2 regions of the Bacillus sp. JJ1503 genome follow, and region 1 is predicted to be linked to the other one. Evidence: riboswitches for the same ligand, from Rfam matches in the RefSeq annotation. Region 1 holds a riboswitch; the other holds the start of a gene.
The links. A riboswitch is a leader RNA that binds a small molecule or an ion and turns the genes downstream of it on or off. The one in region 1 is predicted to bind glycine.
Positions count from the first base shown of each region.

Region 2: linked by a shared signal. The riboswitch ahead of lpdA (dihydrolipoyl dehydrogenase) and the one ahead of glyA (serine hydroxymethyltransferase) in region 1 are both predicted to bind glycine.

Region 1 covers NZ_JBALOZ010000499.1:110-4,284, forward strand. The annotation lists gene V7149_RS25885 (amino acid permease) at 303-1,676, shown strand; glycine riboswitch at 1,815-1,916, shown strand; glycine riboswitch at 1,917-2,008, shown strand; gene glyA (serine hydroxymethyltransferase) at 2,203-3,456, shown strand; gene V7149_RS25895 (Lrp/AsnC family transcriptional regulator) at 3,855-4,175, shown strand, end outside.
Region 2 covers NZ_JBALOZ010000192.1:36,666-42,495, reverse strand. The annotation lists gene purU (formyltetrahydrofolate deformylase) at 1-656, opposite strand, end outside; gene lpdA (dihydrolipoyl dehydrogenase) at 677-2,077, opposite strand; glycine riboswitch at 2,170-2,265, opposite strand; glycine riboswitch at 2,266-2,367, opposite strand; PreQ1 riboswitch class I at 2,566-2,610, shown strand; gene V7149_RS15085 (QueT transporter family protein) at 2,619-3,104, shown strand; gene V7149_RS15080 (aspartate kinase) at 3,140-4,501, opposite strand; gene V7149_RS15075 (PP2C family protein-serine/threonine phosphatase) at 4,755-5,830, shown strand, end outside.

The DNA.
Region 1 (4,175 bases):
AATAGGCAGTTGTTCACCTAGGTAAGAAGTAATCTACTCTAAAATAAATAACATTAATATTAATAATTGTAACTTTTTGTATGCGCTTACAAATGTATACCTGAGTTCCTAAAACTACTTCAATAATTCTCTACAAAAGATGACTTCTTCCTTTATTCTAGATGACTCTGTTGTTTGGATACCTGGTAAACATCTGGACCTTTGATCTTAGTCAAATATGGAAAAATTGTGCAATACTTTAATCGCGTTATTAGTTTAGTAAACAATTGTACCCACCTCGAAAAACAGGGAGTGAGAAATCTATGCATGAACAACAATTGGAGAGAGGTCTAAAGAACAGGCATGTCCAACTAATCGCCATTGGCGGGGCGATCGGAACTGGATTATTTCTTGGAGCAGGAAAATCTATTCATTTAACAGGGCCTTCAATTTTATTTGCTTATATGATTACAGGCATAGTTTGCTTTTTAATCATGCGCTCACTTGGAGAGCTGCTCTTAAGTAATCTGAAATATCATTCTTTTGTTGACTTTGTTCAAGATTATTTAGGGAATATGGCAGCATTTATCACCGGATGGACCTACTGGTTTTGCTGGATTTCAATTGCAATGGCTGACTTAACAGCAGTTGGTCTTTACTTTCAGTATTGGTTCCCTAGTGTACCACAGTGGATGCCAGCTTTAATTGCGCTTGTCGTGTTGCTCGTTATGAACCTGGCAACTGTAAAACTTTTTGGCGAATTGGAATTTTGGTTCGCATTAATTAAAATTATCGCGATTCTAGCACTAATTGTCGTTGGAATTTTTATGATTATTACTGGCTTTACCTCGAATGCAGGCACAGCTAGTCTCACGAATTTATGGAGTCACGGCGGAATGTTCCCGAATGGCTTAAATGGCTTTATTCTCTCATTCCAGATGGTCGTGTTTGCGTTTGTTGGTATTGAGCTTGTGGGACTGACAGCAGGTGAAACGAAAGATCCAGAAAAAGTAATCCCAAAAGCAATTAATAGTATTCCTATTCGGATTATTATTTTCTACATTGGTGCACTGATTGTTATTATGAGTGTATATCCGTGGAACTCGATCAACCCAATGGAAAGTCCGTTCGTTCAAGTTTTCGTAGGACTAGGTATCACAGCTGCTGCTGGTATCGTCAACTTTGTCGTTCTTACATCCGCAGCTTCTGCAGGTAATAGCGCCGTTTTTAGTACAAGCCGGATGCTATACTCTCTTGGAAAAGATAATAATGCACCTGTTCCATTTACAAAACTTGATTCCCGTAAAGTACCTTCCAATGCATTGATCTTTTCAACTGGCGTCATACTCATTTCTGTTGTTTTAAACTATGTAATGCCAGAGGGAGTATTTACACTGATTACAAGTGTTTCTACCGTATGTTTCATCTTCATTTGGGGAATTACGGTTATCAGCCATTTGAAATACCGTAAAACAAGGCCAGATTTAGCGAAAGTGAATAAATTTAAATTACCGCTTTATCCATTTTCCAATTACTTGATTCTTGCTTTCCTAGCGTTCGTTCTTGTAGTACTTGCACTAGCGGAAGATACTCGTGTTGCCTTGTTTGTAACTCCTGTTTGGTTTATTATTCTGGTTGTGATTTATAAGATTCGGCAAACAAAGGCAAATCATGAGAATAAAGGAAATGTAGCGTAAAATTTAGATGCAATGGATAAAATTCCGATTAGCATGGTGATCAACACTTTCTAAATTAATAAAGTTTTTCCAGAAAAATATTGACATATTATGATAAAACTCTTATTCTAATAATTACAAAAATTAAATATAGTACGGATGATAGTTGTGGGAGAGTGTAGTCGTCAATACCACCGAAGGAGCAAGTTCCAAAAATACCCTTGGAACTAATCTCTCAGGTAGAAGAACTACAACTGGACGTTACTCTGGAGAGCGCGTTTAATTAAACGCCACCAAAGGGGAAGACTCTTATAAAGAGTTAAACTCTCAGGTAAAAGGACAGAGAAGGGGGAGAGAGCGCATCAATACCCTTTTCTGTCCTTTTTTGTGTTCAAAAAATGACAGCAAAGCGTATTGTCTACCTGCCTTTGTCTTGGAAAAGAATAAATGTAGCTGAACAAACGATTTTTAAATTCCCAAAATTGCAAATTTATAATTTTTAAAACAGCTAGGGAAAGTCAGAATTGAAAATCAAGGAGGAATAGATATGAGTTTACGGGAAAATGATTCAACCATTTTTGAAGCGATCGAGAAGGAAAGTCACCGCCAGCATCATGCATTAGAGTTAATTGCATCAGAAAATTTTGTAAGCGATGATGTATTAGAAGCCATGGGGAGCGTATTGACTAATAAATATGCAGAAGGGTACCCAGGTAAGCGTTATTACGGTGGATGCGAAAATGTAGATGTTGTTGAAAATGTTGCTATTGAACGTTTAACTAAATTATTTGGCGCTAAATTTGCAAATGTCCAAGCTCACTCAGGTGCCCAAGCGAATACAGCTGTATTTTTTGCCTTGCTTCAGCCAGGCGATAAAATTATGGGAATGAATTTATCACACGGTGGGCATCTAACCCATGGAAGTCCGGTAAACATGTCAGGAAAATGGTTTGAGGTTGTGTCTTATGGAGTAAGAGAAGATAATCACCTGATCGATTATGATGAACTTGAAGCAATTGCTGAAAAAGAACAGCCAAAATTAATTATTGCTGGCGGAAGCGCATATACAAGAATAATTGATTTTGCCCGATTTAGAGAAATTGCCGATAAAGTTGGCGCAAAATTGATGGTTGATATGGCGCATATTGCAGGACTTGTTGCTGCAGGTCTACATCCTTCACCTATTCCGTTTGCAGATGTCGTGACTAGCACAACGCATAAAACATTAAGAGGTCCACGTGGCGGTATTATTTTGACGAATGATGAAGATATAATTAAAGCTATTAATAAAGCCGTGTTCCCTGGAATTCAAGGCGGCCCACAAATGCATATTATTGCTGCGAAGGCTGTTGCATTTAATGAAGCATCCCAGCAAAGTTTTAAAGAGTATGCTAAACAAGTCATCGAAAATGCAAAAACACTTGGTCAAGAGTTAGTGAAAGAAGGCGCAGCCCTCGTTTCTGGAGGAACCGATAATCATATCGTATTACTAGATGTTCGCCCTTGGGATTTAACAGGCAAAGAGGCGGAAAAGCTGCTTGAAGAAGCAGGCATCACCGTCAACAAAAACACGATTCCATATGATCCACAAAGTCCGTTCGTAACAAGCGGAATCCGCATGGGGACACCAGCGTTAACAACGCGGGGAATGAAAAAAGAAGAAATGGTGCAAATTGCGAAAGTTATCGCAGCTGTCTTGAAGAGCAAAGGGGATTCAGAGGTTTTAGAAAAGGCAAAGGAAACAACAAAAAGCATTTGTGCTGAGTTTCCGTTATTTCAACAACAGCCAGTTCTTGTATAAGAAAGACATTGTAAAGTGGGTGTCCAAAAGTAACTTTTGGCCACCCTTTTTTTGCATAAAAAACTTTAAATCCGACATTTTTGTAATAATTAAGTCACCACAACGAATTATCTAAAGGAACTATTTTCTTAAGTACATTCAAAATCCCACGAACCAATTAGTTCTTCCAATAGACATTGAAGACCTCATTCCCAAACCACATCTTGTCGAATTGTCGATTTAGCAGTTGGAAAAATGCACTCCTATTTGCTTGCATTTCTTCATCCTGATGATAATCGTCTTCCCAATCATCCATTAAAACTAGTTAATTAATTCAGAGTTTATTAAATTTTCTTCTCTATTTGGTCAGTTATAGCGTATAATACTTTTGATTTGATCGGAGAAAGGGTTGATAATTAATGGATAATATTGATAAGAATATCCTTCAACTATTAACAAATAACGGGCGAGTATCATATGTAGAGATTGGAAAACAATTAGGTTTATCACGAGTTGCTGTCAGAGAAAGAGTAAATAAATTAGTAGAAGACAAGGTTATCGAACAATTTACTGTAGTAATAAATAGCGAAAAGGTTGGAAAAAATGTTTCTGCTTTTTTTGAAATAGATTGTGAACCTAGTTCACTCGTTAAAGTAGCTGAAGCGTTAGCAGAAAACCCTAATGTTGCCAGCTGCTATCAAATGACAGGCCCCTCAACATTACATATGCATGTTTTGGTA
Region 2 (5,830 bases), on a different contig from region 1:
TTCACTCCCCTGTTAAAAGCCCTCACATATGGGTTGGCCCCAACAAAGGCTGGAAGGAATGAATGATGGATGTTGATAATTTGGTTCGGATATTTCGATATAAAATTCGGCGAAAGAATTTGCATATATCTTGCCAGTACAATAAAGTCTACTTTCCCATCTAATAGCTCTAATGTCTTCTGCTCAGCTTCCTGCTTCGTTTCATGAGTCAGCGGGATATGGTAAAAAGGAAGCCCGTAACTTTCAACCTCATCAGCTAAGTGAGCATGATTGCTAATCACTAGCGGGATGTCAACAGGCAATTCCTTTGACTTCCAACGCCAAATTAGCTCCAGAAGGCAATGATCCATTTTGGATACAAAAATCGCCATCCTCTTTCTCTTCTTAGAACTGCTAAGCTGCCAGTCCATAGAATGATTTTGAGCAATTTCATGCAAACCCTGTTCCAATCCTTCAATAGATGTGTCAAAGTTTTGTAAATCAAACTCAATCCGCATAAAAAATCTGCCTGCATGAGGGTCGGTTGTATGCTGATCAAAGTGAACAATATTCGCTTGATGCTCTAATAAAAAATTGGAAATGATCGAAATAATCCCCGGCTTTTCTGGGCACGAAATCAGTAATACGCCTCTATTTCCTTTTTCTCTCGTTGTCATTGTAACACCTCAATTCAAAATTAAGCATGAATGGCTCTTCCATCTACTGCTAATGCAGCCTCCCCGATTGCTTCTGCTAACGTTGGATGAGGATGAATCGTTCTAGCAATGTCCATTGATGTAGCTTCAAGAACGCGAGCAAGACCTGCCTCTGTAATCATATCTGTCACATGCGGGCCAACCATATGGACACCGAGCAGCTTTTTCGATCCTTCTTCAACAACCATTTTCACAAATCCATCTGATTCGCCGTAAACAAGGGCTTTTCCGATTGCACGGAATGAGAATTTCCCTGTTTTCACCTCGTAACCTTGCAGCTTTGCTTCTTCCTCTGTTAGCCCTACACTCGCAACCTCAGGACTGCTATATATACATTTTGATACTAGTGTTGGATCCAGCGGCGTTGGATTTTTACCTGCAATATGTTCTATCGCGATCATTCCTTCATGTGAAGCTACATGTGCCAGCTGCAATCCTCCAATGACATCTCCAATTGCGTAAATATTAGACTCATCTGTTTGATAGTATTCGTTTGTAACGATAAACCCGCGCTCAACGTTAATGGTCGTGTTCTCAAGACTTATCGACTCGATATTAGGTAGTCGGCCTACAGAGACGAGAAGTTTGTCTGCAGAAAAGGTTTTCTCTTCGCCCCGATGCTCTGCTTTAATTGTTACACCATCGCCTTTTTCCAGGGACTGAGGAAGCACCTTAGCACCTGTAACAATCTTAACCCCTTTTTTCTTCATTAAACGCTGTACTTCCTTAGATATATCTACATCCTCTGTCGGAATAATTCGATCAGCAAATTCAATCACTGTTACTTCCAATCCGAAATCAACGAGCATAGAAGCCCATTCAATCCCAATCACACCGCCGCCAACAATAATAATCGACTTTGGCAGTTCTTCCATTTGAAGCGCTTCATCCGATGTCATGACATACTTTCCATCGGCTTCTAGTCCTGGAAGTGTCCGTGGACGTGATCCAGTTGCAATTACTATATTTTTAGGAGCAAGAATGATTTCCTCTTCCCCATTATTCAAATCTACCAATATGTTTCTAGACTCTAGGATTCTGCCTTTTCCTTCATAGACATCAATTTTTCCTTTTTTCATTAAGTGCTGCACACCTTTAAACAGGCGATCAGTAATCTCAGCTTTTCTTGCCTGTACCTTGGAAAAATCAAGTCCAACTTCAGGGGCTATAACACCATATGCTTCTGCATTTTTTGTCGTTGCATAAACCTCCGCGCTTCGAAGTAATGCCTTACTCGGAATACAACCTGCATGTAGACATGTTCCTCCAAGCTTTCCTTTTTCAACAACCGCAGCTGTTAAACCTAATTGAGAGGCACGAATAGCCGCAACGTATCCGCCTGTACCGCCACCTATAATGACTACATCATATTCTTTGGTCAAATCATTCTCTCCTTTGGATATATTGTGAACATTTTAACAATCAATCCCTAAATTTATCCACGAAAAAAAGGACAGAAAAAGGGTAAGATTGTTTACCCTTCTCTGTCCTTTTACCTGAGAGTTTAAGCCCAAATTAATAATGGGGTCCCCTTGGGTGTCGTCTAGTTTTTACGAGCTCTCCAGAGATGCGTCCCGTTGTGGTTCCTCTACCTGAGAGATTTGTTCCAAGGGTCTTTTTGGAACTTGCTCCTTCGGTGGCTTGTCGTAATGCTCTCTCCCACAACCGTCATCCGCCTGTATTGAATTTTCTATAAATTTAGAATAATACTTTAGCGCTGTAATGTCAAGCATTTTTACAGAATCTTAATCTTTTTTGGGAAAAAGTTCACAAAGTGTTCATTCCTGTATGAAAACCACAAACTCTTTTTACAATAATTGTAGATTGACAGCATTTGATCTGCCTATTAAAATATTATCTTTGGGTACCCGCCCACGTGGTTCGTAACCATCCCACGATAAAAAACTAAGGAGAGAATTTAATATGAAAGTAAAAACGCTTGTCGGAAATGGCATTTTAGCAGCTTTATATATTGCTGTCTCCATGCTGATCCAGCCTTTTGGATTTACTAATATCCAGTTTCGTGTTTCCGAAATGTTTAATCATCTAATCGTCTTTAACAAGAAATATATTTTCGGAATGGTATTAGGTGTATTTTTAACGAATTTATTATTTTCACCAATGGTCGCGTACGATCTTATTTTCGGTGTCGGACAAACACTGATTTCATTATTAATCACGATTGCATGCTGCCGATTTATTAAAAATATTTGGGCACGCATGGTAGTAAACACACTTGTTTTCACCTTTACCATGTTCCTTATTGCCTTAGAGCTTCATCTTGCCTTTGGCTTGCCATTTATGTTTACATGGCTCACAACCGCTATTGGCGAATTCATCGTAATGGCAGTTGGAATGCCTATTATGTATGCATTAAATAAACGTGTAAATTTTGAAAAGGCCATTTAGTAAAAGAGTTGGCGTGTGCCAACTCTTTTTTATATTCATACTGTAACTGCTGCAAAAAACTCGTTATAAAGTGCCCGGACCGCTCGATTCTCATCGATTTCCTTCACACCAAACATCATGCTCACCTCAGAGGAGCCTTGGTTAATCATTTCGATATTAACCCCCGCTTTTGCCAAAGCCTTTGATGCTCTTGCTGTTGTACCAATATTGTGGCGCATTCCTTCACCTACAACCATGATAAGCGCAAGACTATGCTCAATCACGACTTCATCAGCATCTAGCTCTGTCTTAATTCGACCAATGATCTCCTCTTCCATACCTGGAGCAAATTGATTTTCCCTTAAAATAATGGAAATATCATCGATTCCTGAAGGTGTATGCTCATAGGAAAGACCATAGCTTTCTAATATCTCCAATAGCTTTCGGCCAAATCCAATTTCTCTGTTCATTAAGTATTTACTAACATAAATGCTGCAGAAGCCTTCGTCACTTGCAATCCCAATAACCGGGCCATTTGTATTGTCCCGCTCATAAACAATTCGAGTGCCTGGTGCCGATGGATTATTCGTATTCTTTATATGTACAGGTATCCCCGCTCGGAATGCCGGAACAAGTGCCTCATCATGTAAAACACTGAATCCCGCATAGGAAAGCTCACGCATTTCTCTATAAGTTAATTCCTTGATCTCCTTCGGTCTTTCTACGATAAAAGGATTAACTGAATATACAGCATCCACATCTGTAAAGTTTTCGTACAAGTCTGCTTTAATTCCATTAGCTAGGATGGAGCCAGTAATATCTGATCCGCTCCGTGAAAAAGTAAAAATCTCACCTTCCTTGCTATAACCAAAAAACCCAGGGAAAATCACGATGCCTGAACGCTCACGCAGTTCAAACAAACGATCATAGGCCTCTGGCAAAACCTGGGCATGACCTGGTTCTGCACTCACCAAAAGCCCAGCTTCCTTCGGGCTTACATAGTGAGCCTCCACACCCTGTTTACGGAAATAAGCCGCAACCAGCTTAGCATTGTTGTCTTCGCCGCTCGCCTTCAGTAAATCCATGAATCTCTCTCGGTTGCTTTTATCTGAATTTACCCTTTCAAGTAAATCCTGTTGAATAATATGAATAATTTCATCTGATAAATCTAATTCCTCTGCAATTAAAGCATATCTTTCGATAACAGCATCGAACTTTTTCTTTGGATCTTTATTTTGCAAACAGAGCTCTCCACATTCAATCAAGAGATCTGTTACCTTTTCGTCCTCTCCAAATCTCTTACCCGGTGCAGACACGACAACTACCTTCCTAGCGGGATCAGAAACAACAATCTGGAAGACCTTTTCTAGTTGTTTTCCGGATGCTAAAGAAGATCCGCCAAACTTTACGACTTTCATCCTGACATCTCCTAACCTGTAAAAAATATATCCCTAATTTTACTCCTATTCAGAAAATAATCAAGAGTTTTTCCTCTCTATAAGGACATTTGTTTACTAGTAGTGGACAAGTTAGTTCTAAATACCTATTATCATTTTGGCCCTTCTAGACACTTCCGAATGTTTTTTTATTAAAAAGGTTTATCATTAACAACTTTACCCATTTTTAAAATATAATAGGATTAAATCAATAAGAAATAAGGGAGCAGACTATATGGGGATTCTTATTGTGGACGACAACCAGGCGAACTTGTTTGTTATCGAAAACATTCTTAAGCGTGCAGGCTATGATGATTACTTATCATTTACTTCAGCACAGGATTTATTCACTTTTTTGCTAAAGGAACAGCCACTAGATATAGGAAAACAGATAGACATTATCCTAATGGATATCATGATGCCTGAAATGGACGGAATTGAAGCATGTAAACAACTCCAGCAAATTCCTCATTTAAAGGATATTCCTGTTATATTTGTAACCGCTCTTGAAGATTCTAATAAGGTAGTTGAGGCACTTGATGCTGGAGGCATTGACTATGTGACGAAACCGATAAATAAGACCGAGCTACTGGCAAGAATTCGAGTGGCATTGAGACTGAAATACGAGAAGGACTGGCATATTGAGCAAGAAGAAAAGATCCGAAATGAGTTAGAATTATCCATGCATGTCCAGACAGGCTTGTTAAGCGAGCCGGTTTATAAGGATAACCTTTTATTAAAGGCTTCCTACTTACCCGCGTATAAATTAGCAGGTGATATGTACTATTGGCATAGAATAAATGATCATCGTTTTGCTGCCATACAGCTTGACATGATGGGGCACGGAATATCAGCATCACTTGTATGCATGTTTATATCTTCAGTATTAAGGGATTCAATCACAACATACGCCGATCCTGAGTATGTTATGAAGGAGCTTAACCGCTGGATGAATTCTTTAAACCATCGAAACCAGCAAATTCCTTATTATTTTACGGCTATTTATCTTGTTCTTGATACGAAGGAGAAAACGCTGGAATACGTAAATGCAGGTCATCCAACTGGATTTGCTCTTGTCAATCATACCGAACTAAAAGAGCTTTCTAGCAATACTTGTGCTGTTGGATTCTTCGAAGAAATCGAAATCAAAAAATCAATTATTAAATATACAGATTCTATTCAATTGCTATTATGTACTGACGGGGTTGAAGAAACCATTGATCATCATGAATCAGACGGCTATGAATTTATTAAGAACATCGCTTCATCCTATTGGCATGATTCCAAAAGCAAAGAACCTATTGATTTTAT